DNA from 2 places in the Geobacillus lituanicus genome. Region 1 is predicted to be linked to the other one. Evidence: a T-box and tRNA genes for the amino acid it is inferred to sense, from the RefSeq annotation. Region 1 holds a T-box; the other holds one or more tRNA genes.
What was found. The T-box of region 1 lies ahead of ACR1UW_RS14140 (valine--tRNA ligase). A T-box ahead of a tRNA ligase gene usually reads a tRNA of that ligase, here a tRNA-Val.
Positions count from the first base shown of each region.

Region 1 (4,854 bases):
GGATGGCATTAGCGAGCTGTCGCACCGGTTTCCGATCGATATTACCATTCCGCGAAACCGCATTCGCGACCTTGACGATGTATATGTCACAGTGGAATCGTTTGACTATGATCTTGGCGACAACGGCAGGCTGCTTGTGACCGCCGACATTTCGATCAGCGGCATTAGCGAAGCGCCGCTTGTCGATGACTTGCCTGCTGATGACGAAGAGGAAGAGCTGCTTTTGGCCCCGTTTGAGTCGATCGCCCGCAAGGAGGCAGCCGGCGACGAAGCGTTCATACCCGAGGATCGTCCCGCCGCTGCAGGCGAGGAACTGCCGGCTTCCGCCTTTGAACCGACGGCTGTGCGTCATGAAGAAACGCCGCCTGATGAAGAGGCGGGTGTAAAAGAGCCGTTTTTGCCAATCGAGACGGAAACGAAAGCGGTGAGTGCGGAAGCGGAAGAAGACATGGCGACTTTGCTGCCGCCGACCGAGGCGAAAGTGTCGATCGGCGCCGCGAAAAAAACCGCCGAGGAAGACAAGGAAGAGCAAGCAACGGAAACGAAAAGCGAAAACGCCCTGTATTTAACAAAGCTGTTTGCGAAAAGCGAGGCGGAAGAGTTTACACAAGTCAAAATTTGCATCGTCCAGCAAGGGGACTCGTTGGACAAGATTGCCGAACGATATGATGTCACCGTTTCCCAACTTTTGCGCGCCAACGATTTGGAAAGCCCGGATGATGTGCACGAAGGGCAGCTGTTATATATTCCGGCCATGGCGGGAAGCCGTCCTTTCGCCTGAAAGGAACGCTTTCCGTTTCTTTTGCCGGTGAGGGGGCGTAACGATGGCCATACGGTCTGAAACGTACCGCGCTGTGCTCAGGCAATATGGGCTTCGGCCGCGGCATATCGAGCAGTGGGGCAAAGCGGTTAAAGTATACACCGACAGCGGGCTGTTTGCTTTAAAGCCGCTTGAGAGCGAACAAGAGGCAGCCGCCATTTGGCAGTCGCTCCATTATTATGGCCGCCACTGCCCCCCGCTTTATGGGACGAGGCAGCGGTCGTTGTTTGCAGCGGAGGGAGGGCGCCTTTATTACTTGCAAGCATGGCGTGAAGATGAAGCGGGGTCGAGAGAGACCGCTGTTCGCCCTTTTTTTCGCGAACTCGCCCGCCTTCACCGCACGACGGTCCGCACCGTGCAAGCGAGTGAAGAGGAGATCGACGCCTACCAAAAACAAAAAAAAGACGAATGGCAACGGGCGCGGGCCGTTTGGGAGGAGCGGGTCGAACGGTACGAGACAGCGTGGTACATGTCGCCGTTTCAGCTGCAATGCTGTACGTATTTCCATGAAGTGATGCGCGCGTATTGGTTTGCCGAGGAGCAGCTTGCTGCTTGGGAGGAAGCGGTGAAGGAAACGAAGCAATGGCGAATCGTCTGGGTGCACGGAAAGGCGCGCCTTTCTCATTACGTGGCGCCGTATTGGATCAGCTGGGAGCGGGCGCATTGGAATTCTCCGGTATACGATTTAGTTTCTATTTTTCGCAACCATGTGCGCACAATTTCACCGCTTGAACGGGAATGGTTCGATGGGCTTGCTGAGTATGAAACGGAACTGCCGTTGTCCGCCGCAGAACGGGCGTTTCTCTACAGCCATTTGGCCGAACCGTGTGGGTTTGTCCGCTGCCTCGAACGCTATGAGGCCGTTTCACATAAGGAACGGAACGAGCGTGAGCACGTTGCTGCCCTGCTGCGCTGCTATATGGCTTTTAAAAACATGGAGGCCGTTGTCATGCATCTTGTCCAACGCGATGCTGCGCAGCCGCAGGATGAAACGGCCGGCTCTGAAACGCCAGCGGAAGAGGACGGCAGCGGTTAAATCCATTCCAAGTGGAGCGCCACAGCGAGCAAAACAAAAACAGCCAGCAAAATGACGTCAAATGTCGTCGGCAAAAAAATGGTGCGAATGGCTTGAAAAATGGTGAGCGGGATGATCACTTGGGCGCAGACGGCGCGCACTTGCCTCAGCCAAGGCGGCCATGAATACGGGTTGAATCGCCGCATCGGTGTTCCCTCCTTCCCGGGTTTACTATACAATATGAAACAACAAAATGTTTGTCACCAACCGCCGGCCAATGGAATAAATAAATAAAAACTTGGCAAAGATGATGGACAATGGTAGTATAATAATCGAACAATGATGACAAAAGCGAAGACGGGGAGGAGTACAGCGGTCCGCGCCTGCAGAGAGGGAAATCGGAAGCTGCGAGATTTCCTAGGATGACGGTTGCTGGAAGGTCGCCCTTGAGCTGCTTCTTTGAAAGGCGCTGCTGCCGAGTAGAGGAAGCCGGCATCATGCCGTTATGCCAATGAAGCGCTTAAGCTTCTAGAAGGCCGGTCAACCAAACTGATTGTGGGCTCGCCAGCCGATGTTTCACCGGTGGGTTGGCCGTGTTGCGGTTCTCTTCATCACCAGCCTTCTAGGCTTAAGAAAAAAGGTGGTACCGCGAAAGCAGCTCCTTTCGTCCTTTTTGGATGAAAGGGGCTTTTTTGCTTGCCGGCTGTGCGGCATTGCTTAGTGGGAAGCCGCCGTCGGCCGCATTGTCCATCATGTTGAAGGAGGGAAATGAAACATGGCACAGCACGAAGTGTCGATGCCGCCGAAATACGACCATCGCGCCGTTGAAGCCGGGCGCTACGAATGGTGGCTGAAAGGAAAATTTTTTGAAGCGACCGGTGATCCGAACAAACGACCGTTTACGATCGTCATCCCGCCGCCCAACGTCACCGGCAAATTGCACTTAGGGCATGCGTGGGATACGACGCTGCAGGACATCATTACCCGCATGAAGCGGATGCAAGGGTATGACGTTTTGTGGCTTCCGGGAATGGATCACGCCGGCATCGCCACCCAGGCGAAAGTCGAGGAAAAATTGCGCCAGCAAGGGCTGTCGCGCTACGATTTAGGCCGGGAAAAATTTTTAGAAGAAACGTGGAAGTGGAAGGAAGAATACGCCGGCCATATTCGCAGTCAATGGGCGAAGTTAGGGCTTGGGCTTGATTACACGCGCGAGCGGTTTACGCTTGACGAAGGGCTTTCCAAAGCGGTGCGCGAAGTGTTCGTCTCGCTCTACCGGAAAGGGCTCATTTACCGCGGCGAATACATCATCAACTGGGATCCGGTGACGAAAACCGCGTTGTCGGACATTGAGGTTGTTTATAAAGAAGTGAAAGGCGCGCTCTACCATATGCGCTATCCGCTCGCCGACGGCTCCGGCTTCATCGAAGTGGCGACGACCCGTCCGGAGACGATGCTCGGCGATACGGCCGTTGCCGTGCATCCGGATGACGAGCGGTACAAGCACTTGATCGGCAAAATGGTGAAACTGCCGATCGTTGGCCGCGAAATTCCGATCATTGCCGACGAATATGTCGATATGGAGTTCGGCTCCGGAGCGGTCAAAATTACGCCGGCGCACGACCCGAACGACTTTGAAATCGGCAATCGCCACAACTTGCCGCGCATTCTCGTCATGAACGAAGACGGCACGATGAATGAAAACGCCATGCAATACCAAGGGCTTGACCGGTTTGAATGCCGGAAGCAGATCGTCCGCGATTTGCAAGAACAAGGCGTTCTCTTTAAGATTGAAGAGCATGTTCACTCGGTCGGCCATAGCGAACGAAGCGGCGCGGTTATTGAACCGTATTTGTCGACGCAATGGTTCGTGAAAATGAAGCCGCTCGCCGAAGCCGCCATCAAGCTCCAGCAAACGGACGGCAAAGTGCAGTTCGTGCCGGAACGGTTTGAAAAAACGTATTTGCATTGGCTTGAGAACATCCGCGACTGGTGCATCTCGCGCCAGCTTTGGTGGGGGCACCGGATTCCAGCTTGGTACCATAAAGAAACGGGTGAAGTGTACGTCGACCATGAGCCGCCCAAAGACATCGAAAACTGGGAACAAGACCCGGATGTGCTTGATACATGGTTCAGCTCGGCGCTCTGGCCGTTCTCGACCATGGGCTGGCCGGATACAGAATCGCCGGATTACAAGCGCTACTACCCGACCGATGTGCTGGTCACCGGCTATGACATCATTTTCTTCTGGGTGTCGCGCATGATTTTCCAAGGGCTTGAATTCACCGGCAAGCGTCCGTTCAAAGACGTGCTCATCCACGGCCTCGTCCGCGACGCCCAAGGGCGGAAAATGAGCAAATCGCTCGGCAACGGCGTCGATCCGATGGATGTGATCGACCAGTACGGCGCCGATGCGCTCCGTTACTTCTTGGCGACCGGCAGCTCGCCGGGGCAAGACTTGCGCTTCAGCACAGAAAAAGTCGAAGCGACGTGGAATTTTGCTAACAAAATTTGGAACGCCTCGCGCTTTGCCTTGATGAACATGGGCGGCATGACGTACGAGGAGCTTGATTTGAGCGGCGAAAAAACGGTCGCCGACCATTGGATTTTAACGCGTCTCAACGAAACGATCGAGACGGTGACGAAGCTCGCTGAGAAATACGAATTCGGCGAAGCGGGGCGTACGCTGTACAACTTTATTTGGGACGACTTGTGCGACTGGTACATTGAAATGGCGAAATTGCCGCTTTACGGTGACGACGAAGCGGCGAAAAAGACGACGCGCTCCGTGTTGGCGTATGTGCTCGACAACACGATGCGCCTGCTTCACCCGTTCATGCCGTTCATTACCGAGGAAATTTGGCAAAACTTGCCGCATGAAGGCGAATCGATCACCGTCGCTCCGTGGCCGCAAGTGCGCCCTGAGCTGTCGAACGAAGAAGCCGCGGAAGAAATGCGGATGCTCGTCGACATCATCCGCGCCGTCCGCAACGTCCGCGCCGAAGTGAACACGCCGCCG
Region 1 covers NZ_CP194773.1:2,755,968-2,760,821, reverse strand. The annotation lists gene spoVID (stage VI sporulation protein D) at 1-781, shown strand, start outside; gene ysxE (spore coat protein YsxE) at 825-1,856, shown strand; gene ACR1UW_RS14145 (YszA family small membrane protein) at 1,853-2,041, opposite strand; T-box leader at 2,181-2,510, shown strand; gene ACR1UW_RS14140 (valine--tRNA ligase) at 2,611-4,854, shown strand, end outside.

Region 2 (4,854 bases), 1.6 Mb from region 1:
CTGTAGGTACATCTGAATCGATGACAGTTGGGCAGAGACAAAAAAGAAAATGGCGGCATATTGCTTTTGAATCTTGGCTCGATCTGTAGTAAAATGAAAGTGTTCTTGCATAGGGATTCTCCTTTCAATGTTTGGTTGCACTTTCATTTTAAGGAGATCCTCATGCAAGGGCTATTTTTATGCTTGTTTGAGTTTATCTAGCACCACGGGTTTTAGATTAGATTATCATTATATTGACGGAAAAGGACCTTATCTACATTATCATGTAGCTCCTAATATGAAAAAACATCACTTCATATGGTAATCAAATCAATTATAGGGAGTGAATAAACGTGAAATTTGATCCAAATCAGCATCTTCATTTAGGATATTATGAGAACAATGTTGATTTAGAAGCAGTCGCATATAAAATTCAGAATGAAAATAAATGGGTAGTTTTTTTAGATAATGAACAAGATACTACATTAGTTAAAAAAATATTAGATAAGTATGATTTCCATGAAAAATATGGTTACAAGATTTTTACTGTTGATGCAGATGATTTATCTTATGAAGTCGGAAGTAAGCTATTTGAAGAATGGTTAAAAGCAAATAATATAACTGTAGATGAGCAATTTTCATAACAATAATTACCATGTAAAAAGAAACAAGGTTCATCACCAAAAGTTGTACTTGCACCTGTCATGAAAGTATGTTAGCTGTTTCTAGCCGAACCCGCAATGCAAAACGCTGGATATTTCTGTATCCGTATCCCCGACGTTTCATCAGCTTGATCTTGTTATTTGTTCCCTCCATTTTCCCATTTGAATAAGGGGATAAAATGCACGATATGATTTCGTCTGTTCGTTTGACAAGTGATTTTGCGATGGCGCGAACAGCAGAACAAGGACAAAACAAATACCGATGAACCCAGGCGTTCAAACGACGTTTCGCTTGTCGCTCGCTTTGGCTTTTGGATACATAACGAAAATGTTGAAGGGATTGATAGACAGCCTGCAAGGAATCGCTCTCTTTCTGCCACTCCCGCACCGTTTGGCGCTCCTCCTCGGTGAGTTTCTCGGGACACTGGGTCAATAAGCGGCAAACATACCGAACATGCCCGTGTTTCTTGTTCCCTTTTCCGAAGGATTGGCGGCATCGATCCAACGCTTCCGTAAACAATTGAATCACATGAAAATAATCGACCACATGTTTCGCTTCCGGACACACCCCTTGAATGGCTTTTTTCATCGCTGGACTCCCATTTCGCACCCTAACAAGGTCAAAACAAAGGATTTTTTATTTAGTTTTTCAGAATAACTTTTTGACCAACACAACGAGCGATGGCAATCCTTTTTTTACCATCGCTGGTCGTTCCGTATCACGTTACACGTAGATGCTCTCATCCATGCCCAATCCCTGCAGAATCCTTCGCTGATCAGGGGTAAGGGAGCGATCCAGTGAGCGTTGGATGCGCCCATCCGGCAGCTTGAACAGGACGACGTTCACATATTGAAATAGCTGAAAAATCGCCTGTCCCGTCGGCCGGGTCAGCTTGCGGCCTCCAGGACCCTTCAACGGGTGTTCTGGAGTAATAAACTGACGCACTCGGCGCTGAAAAACGCGGTAAATAGCCAAGGCCAACAGAAACAAATAGCCCAATACGGCGACCCGTTCTGGTTTTTTGACGTAAATCTCATCCGTGAAAAACGGATCTTTCAAAAAAGCGAAGTTCATTTCCACCGAGATCTGCCCTTTATACAGCTTCAAGATCTCTTGGGCATCCATGGGTTGGCCCTTCCATTCCTTAAGCGTTGGCCGCTTTGGTTTGCGCCAGGGTCTCTTTCGTCATCGCGGCGGAATCGGCCACGTAAATCCATTCGTCTTCGATTTTGGCCTGCTTCAGCTGTTCATGGACACGAGACAGCACCTCGGGATTCCATGTTTTATCGGGCAGGTTGCCATCGTGCACATCGCCGTAAAACGGGATGCCGTCCTCGTTGCCGACCAGTCCGAAACCGATCTGTTTTTGCCAACGATGATGGCGGTTGTAGCCATGTGTGATTTGTAAGGCCTCTAACGAGGCCGATTCATACGCGCCGTAAACGGTCTTGTCCGTCGTATCGGCGTGGAAGGCTCGGAGGGAAAGGCCTTCTTTTCGATAAATATGAATCAAGCAAGTGCTGATGACGTTGTGAATGCCAGCCTCATACAGGCGATCGAGATGACGGGCCAACGCATCGTCGTTCAACCAGGAGGGATGGAGATCGGGACGGATGAGTTTCTCACAATCGACCTCCTGAGCCCAATGTTCCAAGTGAACAAGGGCTTGCCGGCCGTCAAACACATTGTAGAGGATGGCCTGAACGGCATCGCTGACTCGCGTTTGGCACTGCGGATCGACGGGCACGAGATGGTCAATCAATTGAGGCAGACCCAGTTTCTTGAATAGGGCACTTATTATATTCAAATAAGCTTTGCTGTTACAACAAAATGTTCATATGAAGATCGTTTCGGAACGGTTAGGACATGCGAGTATCAAAATGACAATGGATACTTACTCTCATTTGCTTCCAAGCATACAAGAAACAGCAGCCGAAAAATTCGAGCAATTGTTTGAGGAGGAATAAAGTTTTAAATCAATCACTCCAAAAATCACACCAAGTCACCAAAAACACCAAAAATAAAGAATGACAACAGAAATAAAAAATCCCTTGAAGCCTTGTGGCTCAAGGGATTTCACTTGATGATTCCGACTGGGCTCGAACCAGCGACCTCCACCCTGTCAAGGTGGCGCTCTCCCAGCTGAGCTACGGAATCATATTTTGTTGTTCGCTATCGAACACATTTTTAATTATATAGACGGGCAAGTTGGTTGTCAACAACTTTTTTAAAAAAATCGCTATTCATGATGAAAAAAGGAAAGGTGCCTTCCCCGAAAGGAATAATGCGTGTTGGAACGGTTCGACATCGTATTTTTTCTACATTCTCTTTTTTGAAGATATTACTTAATTTCCATGCCAATTTTACTTATTGCTTTTTTAAATAAGCCGTTGTGTGAGAACAGGTAAAGAGCTTTCATTAATGGAAATAATTTGGTATTATGCTGGAATTTTAGTCGGGTAAATTTGAGCTTTTGTTTTTTCCGTGAAAATCCCCACCACTTGGTGAGTGCGGTATACGCTCCTGATCCGTGAGGGTATACTGAAAATGGCCAAAAAAGGCAATAGGAAAGCAGAGGTGCCCGATTTTAGGCATCTCGTATAACCTGTCTGCCTTTTGGCTAGACTAAATAAGTTGTGGTTGGCGGAACGGCTCTTTGCGGGAGATCATGCAAAAGATGATCACCAACATCCGCCGAGCAATGGCGATGAGGGCTTTTTTCTTCCCGCATCGGGCCGCCAACGACCAAAACTTTCGGGACAAGGGATGCGTCTTGGATCGAGCTGCTGACCATGCCGCCTCGCATAACGCCGATCGGAGATGGGGATTGCCTTTTGTCGTGCGCGTGCTCTTTCGCTTTCCGGCGCTTTCATGGTTGCCGGGGGACAATCCAGTCCATGAAGCCGCCCGTTCCGGCGTTTCAAAGACGCTCATGTCGGTTCCCATCTCGGCTATGATGACGGCGGCGGTTTGTTTTTTCACTCCGGGCATGGTCATCAGCAGGTTCACTTCCTCGCGATACGGCTCGAGCAGGCGGTCGATGTGCTGGTCGACTTCTTCGATTAACTGCTCCAATTCCTCAACGTGTTTCCACAAGAGGCGAAGGAGACGGAGCTCGTGTTCGGTCAAGGTGCCGAGCAGCGAATCGTACACCGCTTGCTTTTTCTTTTTGAGCCTTCCGCGCAGGCATTGATCCAACTCGTCCTTGTCCACGTATCCCTTCTCAAGCAGCCGGGCGAGGATGTCTTTTCCGGAAACGCCGAAGAGATCGGAGAGGACCGAGCCGAGTTTGACATTGGAAGACTCGAGCACTTTTTGAATCCGGTTTTTCTCCGAAGTCAGCTGTCCGACCCACTTTTTGCGGAGGCGGGTAAAATCCCGCAATTCGCGAATATCCGCTGGGGGGACGAAACTTTTTTCAACGAGTCCATGGCGGAGCAGCTTGGCGATCCACTCGGCGTCAGAGACATCGGTTTTTCTTCCCGGGACATTTTTGATCCGCTGCGGATTGGCCAGTGTCAAGTCGACATAGCCCTCGAGGAAGGCGAAGACCGGTTTCCAATACACGCCGGTGGATTCCATGGCGACATGGGTAACGCCATGTTCTTCGAGCCACTCAAGCAGGTCGCCAAGTCCCTTCGAGAACGTGGAGAAGGTTTGAATGTCCTTTTGAATGTGTCCATCTTCTTCCCATAGCGCGCAGGCGACGATGGTTTCGGCATGAACATCCAATCCTGCGCAGCGAGGATAGATGACATCCATGATGAAAATCCTCCTTTTCGATGATCGAGTGCGCAAACAGCGAATCCACGGGAGAAATGCGGCAGTTTTCCGTTCGTCGTCACCTTTCCTCCGCATCGGGAAAGGGCGGACAATGGGTGGTGCACCCAGTGGATTCAAACACTTTTCCGTACAGGGTCTAAGCCACCATTAAGCATAACGTCCTGTTGAACTGTTTGCGCCTATTCTTCATTATGGGAAGAAAAGGGGGATTTTCATCCCTGGGTGGAGGGCAAACCATTGCCCATGGATCTTTTCCGTGAAAATCCCCACCACTTGGTGAGTGCGGTATACGCTCCTGATCCGTGAGGGTATACTGAAAATGGCCAAAAAAGGCAATAGGAAAGCAGAGGTGCCCGATTTTAGGCATCTCGTATAACCTGTCTGCCTTTTGGCTAGACTAAATAAGTTGTGGTTGGCGGAACGGCTCTT
Region 2 covers NZ_CP194773.1:1,171,965-1,176,818, reverse strand. The annotation lists partial or broken gene ACR1UW_RS05960 (IS982 family transposase) at 1-111, opposite strand, end outside; gene ACR1UW_RS05955 (DUF3986 family protein) at 333-623, shown strand; partial or broken gene ACR1UW_RS05950 (ISL3 family transposase) at 682-1,239, opposite strand; partial or broken gene ACR1UW_RS05945 (IS1634 family transposase) at 1,366-2,449, opposite strand; tRNA gene ACR1UW_RS05940 (tRNA-Val) at 2,727-2,799, opposite strand; gene ACR1UW_RS05935 (IS110-like element ISGka2 family transposase) at 3,268-4,404, opposite strand; gene ACR1UW_RS05930 (IS110-like element ISGka2 family transposase) at 4,823-4,854, opposite strand, start outside.
Region 2: it has a tRNA-Val gene. The T-box ahead of ACR1UW_RS14140 (valine--tRNA ligase) is inferred to sense a tRNA for this amino acid. The anticodon was not compared.